Regions from separate parts of the Janthinobacterium aestuarii genome, predicted to be linked through region 1. Evidence: predicted binding sites of a transcription regulator. Region 1 holds the regulator's gene; each other region holds the start of a gene.

Region 1 (3,511 bases):
TAGAAGAAACGGATGTCGCCGCCGGCACACAGGGCTTTTTCGCTGCTCGAGCGGATCACGACGGCGTCCACCTGCGGATCGTCGCGCCAGGCCAGCAGGGCAGCGCTCAGGGCGCGCACCATCTCCAGCGACAGGGAATTCAAGGCTTTCGGACGGTCGAGCACGATATGGCCCGTGCGGTTGCGGATGGAGGTCTGGACGAAGTCGCTCATGGCAGGCGTGAAAAAAGTAAAAGTACAAACATTCTAGCGCCTGCGCGGGGAACATTGCGTTCAAAAGGTCCAGGCGCAAAAAAGGGCGCAATGTGCGCCCTTAGTTGATCACAACTGCTGGAAGCGGGTGGCCTTAAACGGCGACGACGGCGTCTTCCTCGGAGTTGTCTGGCAGATGCTTGATCGCCTCTTTACCGTGCCCTTGCACTTTGGTTTTGTATTTCATCACTTGCCTATCGAGCTTGTCGATCAGGGCATCGATCGCGGCATACAGGTCTTGTGCCAGGCTTTCCACGTAGACGGTTTTGCCACTTAAACGCAGGTTGACTTCGGCCTTTTGACGTTTTTCTTTCTCTTTGAGGTTATCCACGGTCAGAATCACGGCGATATCGATAACTTGATCGAAATGACGTTTCACGCGTTCCAGCTTCGTTTGTACGTATTCACGGATGGCTGGTGTCACTTCGAGATGATGTCCGCTGATGGTGAGATTCATACACACTCCTAAAGATGATCGGGTTCGTGCGGTCCATCCTATCCGGCCCGCAGAGGAACCGAAAAAAACTTACAAACACTTACGCAGGCTCACTGGCGGAATTTTCAACGCTTCCCGGTATTTGGCAACAGTACGTCGCGCAATCACCATGCCTTGTTCCCCCAGCATGTCCGCAATCTTACTGTCGGATAAAGGATTTTTAGGGTCTTCTGCTCCTGTCAGTTGCACGATCAATGCCCGTATCGCCGTCGATGACGCTTCGCCCCCCGCTTCGGTGGCGACGTGGCTACCAAAGAAATATTTCAACTCGAACATGCCGTGCGGGGTCAGCATGTACTTTTGAGTTGTTACCCGCGAGATAGTACTCTCGTGTAAACCCAGTGTATCAGCTATTTCACGGAGCACAAGGGGGCGCATGGCAACGGCCCCGTGCGAGAAAAAGTTCTTTTGTCTTTCTACTATTGCCTGTGCCACGCGCAGGATCGTGTCGAAACGCTGGCGCATATTCTTGATCAGCCACTTGGCTTCCTGCAACTGTGCGCCCATGGCGCCCTCGCCCTTGCCCTGCTTGAGCAGGTTGGCGTACATGGCGTTGACGCGCAGGCGCGGCATGACGTCGTTGTTCAGGGTCACTTGCCAGCCATTGCGCGCGCGCTTGACGACGACGTCGGGCACCACGTAATCGGACACGTCCGAGGCGAATACGGCGCCCGGATGCGGATTGCACTGGCGAATCACCGTCTGTGCTTCGCGCAAGTCTTCATCGTCGCAATCGAGGGCTTTTTTCAGCTTGTTGAAATCGCGCTGGGCAAACCAGGCCAGGTGCTTTTCCACGATGACGAGCGCCATGCGCCGCGTCACCATGGCGATGTGCGGCAAGCGCTTGATCTGCAGCGCCAGGCATTCGGATGCATTGCGCGCGCCCACGCCGGGTGGATCGAAACTTTGCAGCAGCGACAAGGCCGTGCGCATCTCGTCGGCGTCGATTTCCAGCTCTTCCGGCAGGCGCGCCAGGATGTCGTCGAGCGACTCTTCCAGGTAGCCATTGTCGTCGAGCGCGTCGATGATCAGCTCGACCAGCGCACGGTCGCGCAACTCAAGCACCGTCACGCGCATCTGCTCCATCAGGTGTTCGCGCAGGGTGCAGTGATGGGCCTCGAGTTGCGGGCGGGAATCTTCGTCGTCGGGCGCCTTGCCCCGGCTCGCCTCGCTCCAGTCGCTGTCGCCGCCATCCGCCGCGGCCGGGCCTTCGCCCGCCTCGCCGTCAAAGGTTTCCGCTTCGGCCGGCGCCGCGGGTGCCTCCTGGCCTGGCGGCTGGGGCGGCGCTTCGGCCGGCGCGGCCGTGGAGCTCAAGGCCCCGTCGGACAGCAGGCGCAGCGAACGGTCGAGCGGATCGTCGAGGCGCTCGAGCAGGGGATTGTCCGTCAGCAGTTGCTCGAGTTCCTGGTGCAATTCCAGCGTAGACAATTGCAACAGGCGTATCGATTGCTGCAACTGCGGCGTCAGTGCCAGGTGCTGCGAAGTGCGCAGCTGCAATGATTGTTTCATTGGCTTACATGCGGAAGTGTTCGCCCAGATAGACCCGGCGTACCGACTCGTTCGCGATGATGTCGTCGGGGCGTCCCGACGCCAGTACCGAGCCCTGGTTGATGATGTAGGCACGGTCGCAAATACCCAGCGTCTCGCGCACATTATGATCGGTGATCAGCACGCCGATATTGCGCTCCTTCAAGAAGCGCACGATGCGCTGGATCTCGATCACGGCGATCGGATCGACGCCGGCGAACGGCTCGTCGAGCAGCACGAAACGGGGATCGGTGGCCAGCGCGCGGGCGATTTCCACGCGGCGGCGCTCGCCGCCCGACAGGGACAAGGCCTGGTTCTCGCGCAGCTTTTCAATCTGCAAATCGGCCAGCAGCTTATCCAGGCGCTCCTCGATCTCGGCCTTCTTCAAAGGACGGCCTTCGACGGTCTGGATTTCCAGCACGGCGCGGATATTGTCTTCCACCGTCAGCTTGCGGAAGACGGACGCTTCCTGCGGCAGATAGGACAAGCCCATCTGCGCGCGGCGGTGGATCGGCAGGCTGGAAATGTCCACGCCGCTGATATCGATGCTGCCGCCGTCCGACGGCACCAGGCCGACGATCATGTAGAACGAGGTGGTCTTGCCGGCGCCGTTCGGGCCCAGCAAACCCACCACTTCGCCGCATTCGACTTGCAGCGAGACATCATGCACGACTTGCCGCTTGCCATAGGTTTTTTGCAGACCGCGAACGATCAGGGTGCTGCCGCAACGAGTATTGTCCATTATTTCTTTCCTGGCGCAGGCGTTGCCGGCGCTTTCTCCGCTTCAGGCGCCTTAGTCTTCGGCTGGATCACCATGCGCACGCTGCCGCCATCGGAAGTGCTGGTGCCGCTGTCGGAATTTTCCATCTTGAATACTTCCTTGCGGCTGTCATACGAGATGAAGGCGCCATTGGCCACGTCCGTCACTTTCGTGCCTTCCAGGCGCGTCAGCTTGGCCTTGGAAAACAGTTTCACCACTTCCGTCTTGTTGTCGTATTCCACGCGCTCCGCTTCGCCTTCGACCCACAGGTCGCCCGCGCCATCGCGTTTCTGGCGGAACGTGGCCAGCTTGCCGGGATCGGCCCAGAAGGTGATGAACTGGTAGCCTTGCGGGTCTTCCGTGATCAATGCCCGGCCCGCCTTCATGGTCAGGGTGCCCTTGACCAGCACGACGTCGCCCGTCAGGGTACGCACCTGCTTGACGTCATCGACGTGGCCGCTACGTGCCGTGATGACG
Region 2 (3,511 bases), 210 kb from region 1:
GCGACGCACCGATCATGGTCATCGTCAGCGAGTGCGGCGCCATCGATTCGCGGCCGTAGCCGACGCGCTTGCCGATCATGATCGCGCCCACCAGGCCGGCAACGGCGGCGTTGATGTGCACCACGGTGCCGCCGGCGAAGTCCAGCGCGCCTTTTTGCCAGATCCAGCCAGCCTTCAGGGCTTCGCTGGCCGAAGTGGCGGCGTTGGTGATCAGGTCAGGACCGGTCCAGAACCACACCATGTGGGCCGCTGGCAGGTAGGCGAACGTGAACCACAGCACGACGAAGGCCAGCACGGCGGAAAACTTGGCGCGCTCGGCAAAGGCGCCGACGATCAGCGCGCAGGTGATGGCGGCAAACGTGCCCTGGAAGGCGACAAAGACGAACTCGGGAATGACGACGCCCTTGCTGAAGGTGGCGGCGGCGGCAAACGTGCCCTTGGCCGGATCCCAGATACCGTTCAGGAACAGGCGGTCGAAGCCACCGAAGAAGGCGGTTTTTTCCGTGAAGGCGATCGAGTAGCCGTAGATACACCACAGCACGATGACCAGCGCGAACACCATGAACACTTGCATCAGCACCGACAGCATGTTCTTCGAGCGCACCAGGCCGCCGTAGAACAGGGCCAGGCCGGGGATGGTCATCAGGATCACCAGCAGGGTGCTGATCATCATGAAGCTGGTATCGCCCTTGTTGGCAACGGGCGCGGCGGCTGGCGCGGCGGCGGCCGGGGCCGGAGCGGCGGCCGGAGCTGCTGCGTCAGGCACCGGCGTGACGGCGGGAGCGGCGACGGCCGAAGTCGTGGCCGCCTCCGTCTTGGCGGGGGCATCGGCAAAGCTCGGCGCGGCGACGCCAAACGCACACAGACAGGCAAACCCAGCTAGCAATTTTGTTATATTTTTACGCATCAATATTCCCCTTAGAGCGCTTCGTTGCCGGTTTCACCGGTACGGATGCGGATGACTTGTTCCAGGTTGTAGACGAAAATCTTGCCATCGCCGATTTTACCGGTACGCGCGGCACCTTCGATCGCTTCGATGGCCTGGTCGACAATGGCGTCATCGACGGCCGCTTCGATTTTGGTTTTTGGCAAGAAGTCGACGACATACTCGGCTCCACGGTAGAGTTCCGTGTGACCTTTCTGGCGGCCGAAACCTTTGACTTCGGTAACGGTAATGCCTTGCACATTGATAGCCGACAAGGCTTCGCGTACTTCGTCCAGTTTGAACGGTTTAATGATTGCAGTAATCATTTTCATGGCAGTCTCGCTTAAAAGGTTTTGGATACGGTCAGCACGAGACCGGATTTCGCCAGATTCTTGCCATTCGGTGCCAGCGACGTGATGTTGGCTTTGACATAGGCCAGGGCGACTGTTGCCATGCCAAAATCCTTGGTGACGCCCAGTTTGTAATCGGTGTAGCTGAGGGAATCGTTGTGCTCGACTTTCTGGCGGCCCACATGCAGGTTCAGCAGATAGCCTTCGTGCACATCGATATTCGCGCCCACGTCGAGGTAGCCGCTGTTCTTGCTGTCGGCCACGCCGAACAGATTGGTGGTCGAGTGCGAGTACTTGATGTAGGCCGGGCCATAGCCGAGCTGGCCATACAGCTCGAAGGTGTTGGCATTGGTGCTCAGCCCATTCGAGGGATAGAAGTAGTACAGGCCGCCTACGTCATAGGTAAAATCCTTGCTGATCTCGCCCCGTTTGCCGCCGTAGATGTCCCATTCCAGGTTGGTATCGCCGCCGCCGTCCTTGATCCATTTGATGCTCGACAGCCAGGTGCCGACGTACAAACCCGTCGGGTTGTGGGTATAGTCGGCACCGCCGCTGATGGCCGGTTTCAAGCGGCTTTGCGAGATGCCGCGGTAACGGTAGTCGCTGGTCAGCGCCACGTTGTAGCTCACCACGTTATCAGGTACGGCTTCGGCTGCAGCAGGCGCCGCCACTGCATCCTGGGCCATGGCGCTACCGCACAAGGCGGCCATGGCCAGCGTCAACGCTGCAGCTAAAGTCATGTTCTTGGACAGATTCTTCATGGCGATTCCCTTTTATTGAACTTTTAAAGCGGTTGAGGTTTAAAATCTTGGCTGGAGATCACAAAGCGTTCATACCTTCTTTAGCAGAATACGTGCCAGCTCTCTTGCCACCTTGACAGGTGCGTTTCCGGCCATACATACCCTGCAAGCCTCTGGGCATGCGGGTACGGGCTGCTGAAGCATTGTGAATTTGCCCAGTTTCGCACCAGATTAACGCCGCTGTGCACCGCAATGGTGCGATGCACAGGCCGCACCATAAAAGGACTGACCATGGACATGAATACCTTCTTTAACGACTTGCAAGGCAAGATCCATCAAGCCATCGAAAACTCGCCTGCCAAGGATATCGAGAAAAACGTGAAATCGATGATGACCCAGGGCTTCGCCCGCCTCGACCTCGTCACGCGCGAGGAATTCGATATCCAGGCGCAAGTGCTGGCCAAGACCCGCGCCAAGCTGGACGCACTGGAACTGCGCCTGATCGAGCTGGAAACGCGCCTGAACGACACCAAGGCGTAAAGTGCGGCCAGCAAGGCTCCGTTATTGACGGCCTTGCTGGCATAGCTCAAGCTTGACGGCGTTTCACGCGCTAGACTGATCCTGCCCGCGCCCGCGCCACAGGGGAGTCTGATGAGTCTGGCCGTCCTGAAAAGCCGCGCCCTGGCCGGCATGGAAGCGCCCGAGGTAAGTGTTGAAGTCCACCTTGCCAATGGCTTGCCTTCGTTTACGATTGTCGGCCTGCCGGATACGGAAGTGAAGGAATCGCGCGACCGCGTCCGTGCCGCGCTGCAAAACTGCGGCTTTGAAATGCCGGCGCGGCGCATCACGGCCAATCTGGCGCCGGCGGACTTGCCCAAGGAATCGGGGCGCTTCGACCTGCCCATCGCGCTGGGCATCCTGGCCGCGTCCGGCCAGTTGCCGGGCGACCAATTACACCACTACGAATTCGCGGGCGAACTGTCGCTGTCGGGCCAGTTGCGCCCTATCCGCGGCGCGCTGGCAATGACCTTTGCCATGCAGCGCAGCCAGCCGGGCGCGCCACGCGCCTTCATCCTGCCGCAGGCGAACGCAGACGAAGCGGCTCTCGTCAGCGATGCCTGCATCTATCCTGCCCACAGCCTGCTCGAGGTCTGCGCGCATTTTGCCGCGCACGCCAGCCGGACCGTCCTGCAACGCCACCAGCCCATGCTGGCCGTACCCGATTTTGCGTATCCGGACTTTGCCGACGTGCAAGGACAGCAGCAGGCGCGCCGCGCACTGGAAGTGGCGGCCGCGGGTGGCCATAACGTCCTGATGGTGGGGCCGCCGGGCGCGGGCAAGACCATGCTGGCCAGCCGCTTCCCCGGCGTGCTGCCGCCCATGAGCGACGAAGAGGCGCTGGAATCGGCCGCCGTGCATTCGCTGGGCGGCCTCTTCAAGGTGGAACACTGGAAACGGCGCCCCTACCGTGCCCCGCACCAGACGGCATCCGGCGT
Region 3 (3,511 bases), 290 kb from region 1:
TTTTCTGATGAAAATCCCGAGCACGTGAAGATCGCCAACGCCATTGAAATTCGCCTGGTCGATCAGGACTTGCTGCCTCGCTATGTCGATATTTGATAAAGGATAGCTCTCGGCATGCGCGGCGCATTGCTGCACCGCGCAATGACTATCAGCACATTTAGGCGCAAGATGAGCACGTGCTTGCGCAAAGCAGGCTCCCGATGTCTGGCTTGCCTATCTGGGGGAATATCATGTCCGCACACACTTACAAGCTGATCGAACTGGTGGGAACGTCCACCGAAAGCAGCGATCAGGCGATACGCGATGCCATTGCCAAGGCGGCGCTGACGGTCAAGCATATGGACTGGTATGAAGTGACGGAGTCGCGCGGCCATATCGTCGATGGCAAGGTGGCGCATTTCCAGGTCACGCTCAAGGTCGGCTTCCGGCTCGAATAAAGGGATCGAGCAAGGCAGGCGGCGCGCTCAGCGCCGCCCAGGTACTCCCCGGCTTTCCAGCCACTCCCGGCCGCCGCTGTCCAGCGCGGTCTCAATCACCTTTTCCGGCAAGCTGTAGACGGTCGCCCAGCTGGCGCGGCCGTCCTGCGTGTTGGCGGGAAAGCTGTGCGTCTCGATCGGCCAGTGGTATTTGCGTTTAAGCGCTTTCACGATGGCGGCCAGCGAGACGCGGCCTTGCAGCGGTTCGGCGCCGGACTGGTCGCGGTTCGACAGCAGCACGGCCAGGACTTGGCCGCGGCCCGTGCGTGCGCCGGGGAAGGTGGGGGTTTTGTTTGCCATGGCCTATTTTACCGGGCAATTATCGGCGCGAGGCGATGTGCCGCACCTTTGATCTGGCGCAAACGCCGCATCGGCTTTGCGGCCACGATAGACGTTTCGACAGGTTGCCAGTGCCCCTCTGGCAGCCTGGTCCTACCATCACGGGGCACAGGAGCCTATCATGCACAGCCTGAACATCCACGCCATGCAATGGCAGCCCGTCGCCGATATTTCCGCCGTCAATCCGCTGCTGCCCGATGACCTCGCCTGCTTTCGCGAACTGCGCGACGTGCTGCAACGCTACGGCGCCCTCGACCGTTTTGGCATTTCCCTGATCCACCGCCATTTCGACATCGCCGATGACGAGGAATTGATGGAGTACACGGATGCGGAAGCACGCACCCTGACGGTAAAGCCTGTCAAGAAAAGCGACATCGACTGGCAGCACACGACGATTACCAACTGGAAACTGACGGAAGACGAGGAAGTGGCCCGCATCGGTTGCGGCTGCGCGCGCAACTCGGGTGGCCACCTCGGCTATCACCGGGGCACCTGAAAGCGGCGTCGGCCTTTCTTACACTTTGCTTCCGTCGGCTCAGTCCGCTTTGCGCAAGCCCTTGATTCAATATGCTTTTTTTGTGTGGCACGCAAGCTGCTTATCACTGTCTACGAGATGAATCCAGGCAGGTCATTCTGGATTCTTTCTCCCCCGGATTTTCCGAGACTGACTACGATAAGAGGCTGCGATGAACGTCGATCACACACGAAGCAAAACCCTGGGTTGGCTGGGCGCACTGGCGGCGGCAAGCTTGCTGGCCAGCGGCCAGGCGCAGGCCGGCGCGTACGGCCTGTCCGTCAACGAATTGAACTCTTTCCGCATCACCACCAGCGCCGGCGCGCTGTCGCTGGCCGGCGCCAATCGCAATGCCAGCGACAGCGCCTTTTTCGAGGGCGGAGTGGCCGTCAATCCGCGCGCCGTCAATACAGGCCCGGCCGCCAACGCCGATGTGCTGCAAGTGTGTTCAGGCAGCGGTTGCGGCGGCTTGCCGCAAAATAACTACGCGCCCAGCCCCAGTTCCACTCTGGAGTTCGCACGCGGCGATGCGCACGCATTCGGCAACATGCTCAATGGCGGCTCCACCGTGCGCGCCGTTGCGGAAGCACAGCGCAACACGGTCGGCGCCGCCACGGCCACGGCTGGCGACACGCTCACCGGCTCCGTCAATCTGACCCTGTCGAGCGCCGGCTTCATCACCTTCAACTTCATGGGACGGCGCGATCTGCGCACCAGCGTGACGACCATGGGTGACAAGTCGAGCGTATCGATCATGGATATCTTCAATATCTCGTGCAATACGTCCAGTCCCGTGGGCTGCCTGTCGAACGCGAATGCCGATGGCGTGATCTTCCAGTTCGCGCCCGATGGCGACGCCAGCAATGGCAGCGACGTCAATGGCAACCATACGGTCGGCAGCCTCGATCCCTTCAGCCTGAACATGACGGCAGGCACCAACGACCCGGCCACCTCGCGCGCCTTTGCGAATGGTTTTGCGATGTTTTCCCTGACGTCGAATTTCGCCCTGCCCGCCGGCAGCTACACCTTGAACTTTTCCAAGTCCACGCGTACCGACATCGTCGTCATCGAGCCTTTGCAAGTACCGGAGCCAGGCACCCTGTTCCTGCTTGGTACGGGACTGGCAGCCCTGGCTTTTACGCGCCGCCGCCAACCGAAATAATTCGCGGCATGAAAAACACGCGGCGCCCGTAAAAGGCGCCGCGTTTTTTTATGCCGATAACGATGTTTTAACCGAGCCGTGCCAGCGCCCGGCGCGCCAGTTTCAATTGCTGCAGATAATAGCGGTGCAGCATGGCGGGATCGGTGAGGTCGCGCCCCAGTACCAGACGCAGCTCGCTGGCGGGACAGTCGGCGGCCTGGGTCTGTACTTGGGCGCCCAGCTGGCGGGCCAGCTGGCGCGCCGCCTGTTCCTGCGCGGGCCGGTATTCGACGCGCGTGCGCGCCACCTGGAAGCTGGTTTCATTGGCCAGGCGCACCACTTGCACGGGCGCACCAGCCAGGCTGCGTGCCAGCGCGGCGGCCAAGCCAGGCACGCCGTTGCCGTTGACAATTTCCAGGCGCGGATGCGGCGCGCCGGCTGCCGGTGCAAGCGCCACAGACACCGACGCGGCAGCGGGCACGCTGCGCACGACGGCCGACGGCACGCGCCGCAGGCGGGCCATGCCATCGCTCTGCGTGATCTCCACGCGCGCCATGGCGGGTGCATCCGGCACAGGCTCGGGCACAAGCTTCGGCGGCGCCTCGCCACGCAACAAGGCCATGTCGCGCCGCACATCGTGTTCCTGCAAGCTGGCCGCCTGGTGCCGCATGACGGCGGCGCGCTCGTGCTGCCCCAGCCGTTCGAGCACCTGCGCCAGATGCCGCCAGGTCAGCGCATTGAGCGGGTCGAGCAGACAGGCCTGTTCCAGCGCAGTCAACGCTTGCGCATCGCGCCCGCTCAAATAATAGGCATGTCCGAGATTGCTGAACAGATAGGCCTGCCGCGGCTGCGGCATGCCCGCCTCCTGCGTCAAGGCCAGCCAATGGGCGATCGCCGCGTCGTGTTCGCCGCGCTGCGCATGCAGCACGGCCAGGCCGTTGCGCGCGTTCACGTGGCGCGGCGCATGGCGCAGGGCCTGCTCATAGGCCGTTTGCGCCGCAGGCAGGTCGCCCCGCTCGAAATGCTGGCGCCCCGCCGAAT
Region 4 (3,511 bases), 2.6 Mb from region 1:
GGCGTGCTGTGCGCACGCAGCGGGGCAAAGCGGAATTGTGGCTGCATGGTGGCCTCCTTTGCTCCACTGTAGCCGATACGGCCAAATCCTGGCGCCCGCCATTGGCCCGCTGCAGGGGAACTAAACGGCGTGGCGCCACTCCAACTTCGCAGGCATCCCTTCCAGCACGAGTGCAAGCGACCCCTATGGCGCGCAAGAAAATCCTCTTTATGGCCGAGGCAGTGACCCTGGCCCATGTTGGCCGTCCCCTGAGCCTGGCCCAGGAGCTGGACGAGGCAAAATACGCGGTGCATTTTGCCTGCGCCGATGGGTATGACTTTTGTTTCAAGCAAGCCCCCTTCCGCCGCTGGCGCATCGACAGTATTTCATCGCTGCAATTTCTGCAGGCGCTGGCGCACGGCAAGCCCGTGTATACGGAAAGCACCTTGCACGCGTATGTGGAAGACGACTTGCGCCTGCTCAATGCCGTCCAGCCCGACCTCGTGATCGGCGACTTCCGCCTGTCGCTGTCGGTCAGCGCGCGCCTGCAGCGCATTCCCTACATTACCGTCAGCAACGCCTACTGGAGTCCCTGGGTGCGCCAGCACTACACGGTGCCCAACCTGCCCCTGACGGGCGTGCTGCCCATCTGGCTGGCCGATCCCCTGTTCCGCCTGATCCGCCCGCTGGCCTTCGCCTCGCACGCCGTGCCCCTGAACCGCGTGCGCCGCCGCCATGGCTTGCCATCGCTGGGCAGCGACCTGCGGCGCATCTATACGGATGCCGACCGCACCTTGTACGCGGATATTCCGCAACTGTTCCCGCCGCACGGCATGCCGTCCACGCACGACTACCTGGGTCCCATCATCTGGGCGCCGCCGCTCGACTTGCCGGACTGGTGGCAGCGCCCGGAACTGAGCAGCGGACGGCCCATCATCTATGTCACCCTGGGCAGTTCAGGCCAGGGGCAATTGCTGCCGCGCGTGCTGCGCGCGCTGGCGCCCCTGCCCGTCACCGTATTGGCGGCCACGGCCGGCACCATCCGCGTCGATGCCGTGCCGCCAAATGCCTATGTCGCGCCTTTTTTACCAGGTGACGCGGCCGCCCGGCGCGCCAGCCTGGTGATCTGCAACGGCGGCAGCCCCACCAGCCAGCAAGCGCTGACGGCAGGCGTGCCTGTCATCGGCATCGCCAACAACCTCGACCAATTTCTCAACATGCACGGCATCGTGGGCGCCGGCGCCGGCCTGCTGCTGCGCGCCGACCGCTTCCAGGAAACCGCTCTGCGCCATGCCGCCACGCGCATGCTCGACGATGGCCGGGCCAAGCTGGCGGCGCGCCAGCTGGCCACGGCCATGCGCGACTATGTGCCCGCGCATCGCTTGCTGCCCCATATGCACGCCCTGCTGGGCTCGTTGCCACAAGGCGGACAACCTTGAAAGGCTGGCGTCGGTTTTTCTTACAGCGCATCGGGCAAAGCTTGCAACGCGTCAACAAAAGCACGCCAAGTCATTGATTTCAAAAGAACCTCATGCGTTGGCATGGAAGTCGCTAGGTACTGGCCATGAGCACCTGCCGACAGGTCTCAGGCAAGACTTCCAGACTCACTCAACCATGAGGTGAATACAATGAAACTCTCGAAACTGAAACTGCTCCCGGCCGCAGCGGCATTGGCCATGCTGTGCGCCGCCGGTAGCGCACAGGCGGGCGCCTACGGCTATTCGTACAACAACATCTTCGGCCTGGTGATCGCCGTGCCGACGGGCCAGATCACGGTGGCCAACAGCACCACGATCTCGCGCAGCACGGCCACCCTGAATGGCGTGAGCGTCATCAATGGCGGCGCCGGTTCGCTCGATGCCCCACGCGCCAACGTCGGCCCCGTCATCAAGGGCGAAAACGACTTCACGCAACAAGGCCCGGCAGGCAACTATTCACGCGGCGATGCGCAAATCGTCAGCACGCAGTTCCCTTCGTTCCCGCCAGGCTCCACCTCCACCCAGGCCGTCAACGTGGCCGAAGCCCACCTTGACGGGCCTGCCGGCACGGCCGATGCGTCCGGGCGCAACGGCTCGACCACGGGTTTCTCGGTCGATTTCGTCGTCGGCTCGCCCACGGCAACCCTGAGCTTCGACTTCCTGGCGTCGCCCTTCATGCAGGTCTTCCTGCAAAGCACGGTCGGGCAGCTGTCCACAGCCACGGCCAACCTGGTCGTCACCTTCACCATCACGGACGCGGCCGGCGCGACGGTATTCAACTGGACGCCGGACGGCGTGATCGGCTCGGGCATCTTCGGCGGCACGGAAAACGCCGATGGCGCCAACCTGAACACCAGCCTGGCGACCAATTTCCTCACGCGCGGCAATTTGTTCACCTACGACCCTTCCGGCTGCGGCACGCCCACGGGCACCGGTGTGGGTACAGCGTGCGGCAGCAACTTCAGCTCCGTCAGCAATGCTTTGACGGCCGGCAACTACACCTTGACCTTGAATGCGGTAGAAAGCGTGGACTTGGTGAAACAGGCGGCGACACCCGAACCGGGCACCTTGGCCTTGCTGGGCCTGGGCCTGGCCGGCCTGGGCTACGCCCGCCGCCGCAAAGTTGCCGCCTGAACCAGGCAACAGGGGGGATTCACAGGCGAGGGAGTCTCCTCGCCTTTTTTTTATGCGGCAAGCCTGTCGGTTTTCCTTACAACGCAGCCGACCAGGAGATGAGGATTTTCATGACTACATTTTTATGCACCCGACTTTCAACGGCCCTGCTGGCCTTGCTGTTGCTGGCCGGCAGCGGCACTGCCAGCGCCGCCGCCTACGGCTATTCCTACACCAGCGTCTTTGGCCTGGTCATCAGCAATCCCACCGGTTCCACCACCTTGATCAGCAATATCGACCTGTCGCGCACCACCGCCACGCTCAACGGCAGCAGCGTCATCAACGGTGGCAGCAATGAGATCGACGCGCCGCAAGCGACACGCGGCGCCGTCACCAAAGGGCAAAACGATTTTACCCAGCAAGGCATGGGCAACGCCGCGTATGCGCGCGGCGAGGCGCAAATCATCACTTCGCAAATTCCCCCGTTCCCGCCGGGCTCGACCAGTACGCATACGGTGAATGCGGCGGAAACCTTCCTGACGGGCGGCGGCAGCGCCGACGCCTCGGGACGCAACGGTTCCAGCACGGCCCTGGCCATCAATTTCATCGTCGGCCAGCCGGGCGCAACCCTGGCCTTCGACTTCCAGGCCCTGCCCTTCATGCAGCTGTACCTGGACGCGCTGGCCGGCACGGGCTCGGCGGCCACGACGAATATGGCGATGACGTTCAGCATCATCGATGACAATGGCAAGATCGTCTTCAACTGGGCGCCCGACGGCAGCCTGGGCTCCGGCATCCTGGGCGGCACCGAACTGGCCGACGCCGCCAACCTCAATACGGGCTACGCGCAAACGCCGCTCACCAGCGGCAGCGTATTCACGTACGACCCCAGCGGCTGCGGCGCGCCCACGGGCACGGGCACCGGCAAAACGTGCGGCGGG

The links. Region 1 encodes sigma-54, which starts transcription at its own class of promoters, with help from an activator protein. Its sites were predicted from a motif close to TGGCANGNAANCTGCTTT; they were not measured.
Region 2: the regulator sigma-54 is predicted to act here: its motif matches at 2,117-2,134, upstream of OPV09_RS04845 (TorF family putative porin).
Region 3: the regulator sigma-54 is predicted to act here: its motif matches at 1,397-1,414, upstream of OPV09_RS02550 (PEP-CTERM sorting domain-containing protein).
Region 4: the regulator sigma-54 is predicted to act here: its motif matches at 1,517-1,534, upstream of OPV09_RS20425 (EDSAP-1 family PEP-CTERM protein).

The regions. Positions count from the first base shown of each region.
Region 1 covers NZ_CP142523.1:866,426-869,936, reverse strand. Annotated here, with positions in the region: gene OPV09_RS03900 (enoyl-CoA hydratase/isomerase family protein) at 1-212, opposite strand, end outside; gene hpf (ribosome hibernation-promoting factor, HPF/YfiA family) at 346-708, opposite strand; gene OPV09_RS03890 (RNA polymerase factor sigma-54) at 778-2,256, opposite strand; gene lptB (LPS export ABC transporter ATP-binding protein) at 2,261-3,016, opposite strand; gene lptA (lipopolysaccharide transport periplasmic protein LptA) at 3,016-3,511, opposite strand, start outside.
Region 2 covers NZ_CP142523.1:1,072,967-1,076,477, reverse strand. Annotated here, with positions in the region: gene OPV09_RS04855 (ammonium transporter) at 1-907, opposite strand, end outside; gene OPV09_RS04850 (P-II family nitrogen regulator) at 919-1,257, opposite strand; gene OPV09_RS04845 (TorF family putative porin) at 1,269-2,036, opposite strand; gene OPV09_RS04840 (accessory factor UbiK family protein) at 2,307-2,555, shown strand; gene OPV09_RS04835 (YifB family Mg chelatase-like AAA ATPase) at 2,667-3,511, shown strand, end outside.
Region 3 covers NZ_CP142523.1:573,062-576,572, reverse strand. Annotated here, with positions in the region: gene OPV09_RS02570 (immunity 52 family protein) at 1-96, shown strand, start outside; gene OPV09_RS02565 (dodecin) at 231-437, shown strand; gene OPV09_RS02560 (hypothetical protein) at 465-776, opposite strand; gene OPV09_RS02555 (hypothetical protein) at 937-1,311, shown strand; gene OPV09_RS02550 (PEP-CTERM sorting domain-containing protein) at 1,502-2,491, shown strand; gene OPV09_RS02545 (tetratricopeptide repeat protein) at 2,559-3,511, opposite strand, start outside.
Region 4 covers NZ_CP142523.1:4,543,339-4,546,849, forward strand. Annotated here, with positions in the region: gene OPV09_RS20415 (hypothetical protein) at 1-47, opposite strand, end outside; gene OPV09_RS20420 (glycosyltransferase) at 186-1,418, shown strand; gene OPV09_RS20425 (EDSAP-1 family PEP-CTERM protein) at 1,608-2,591, shown strand; gene OPV09_RS20430 (EDSAP-1 family PEP-CTERM protein) at 2,702-3,511, shown strand, end outside.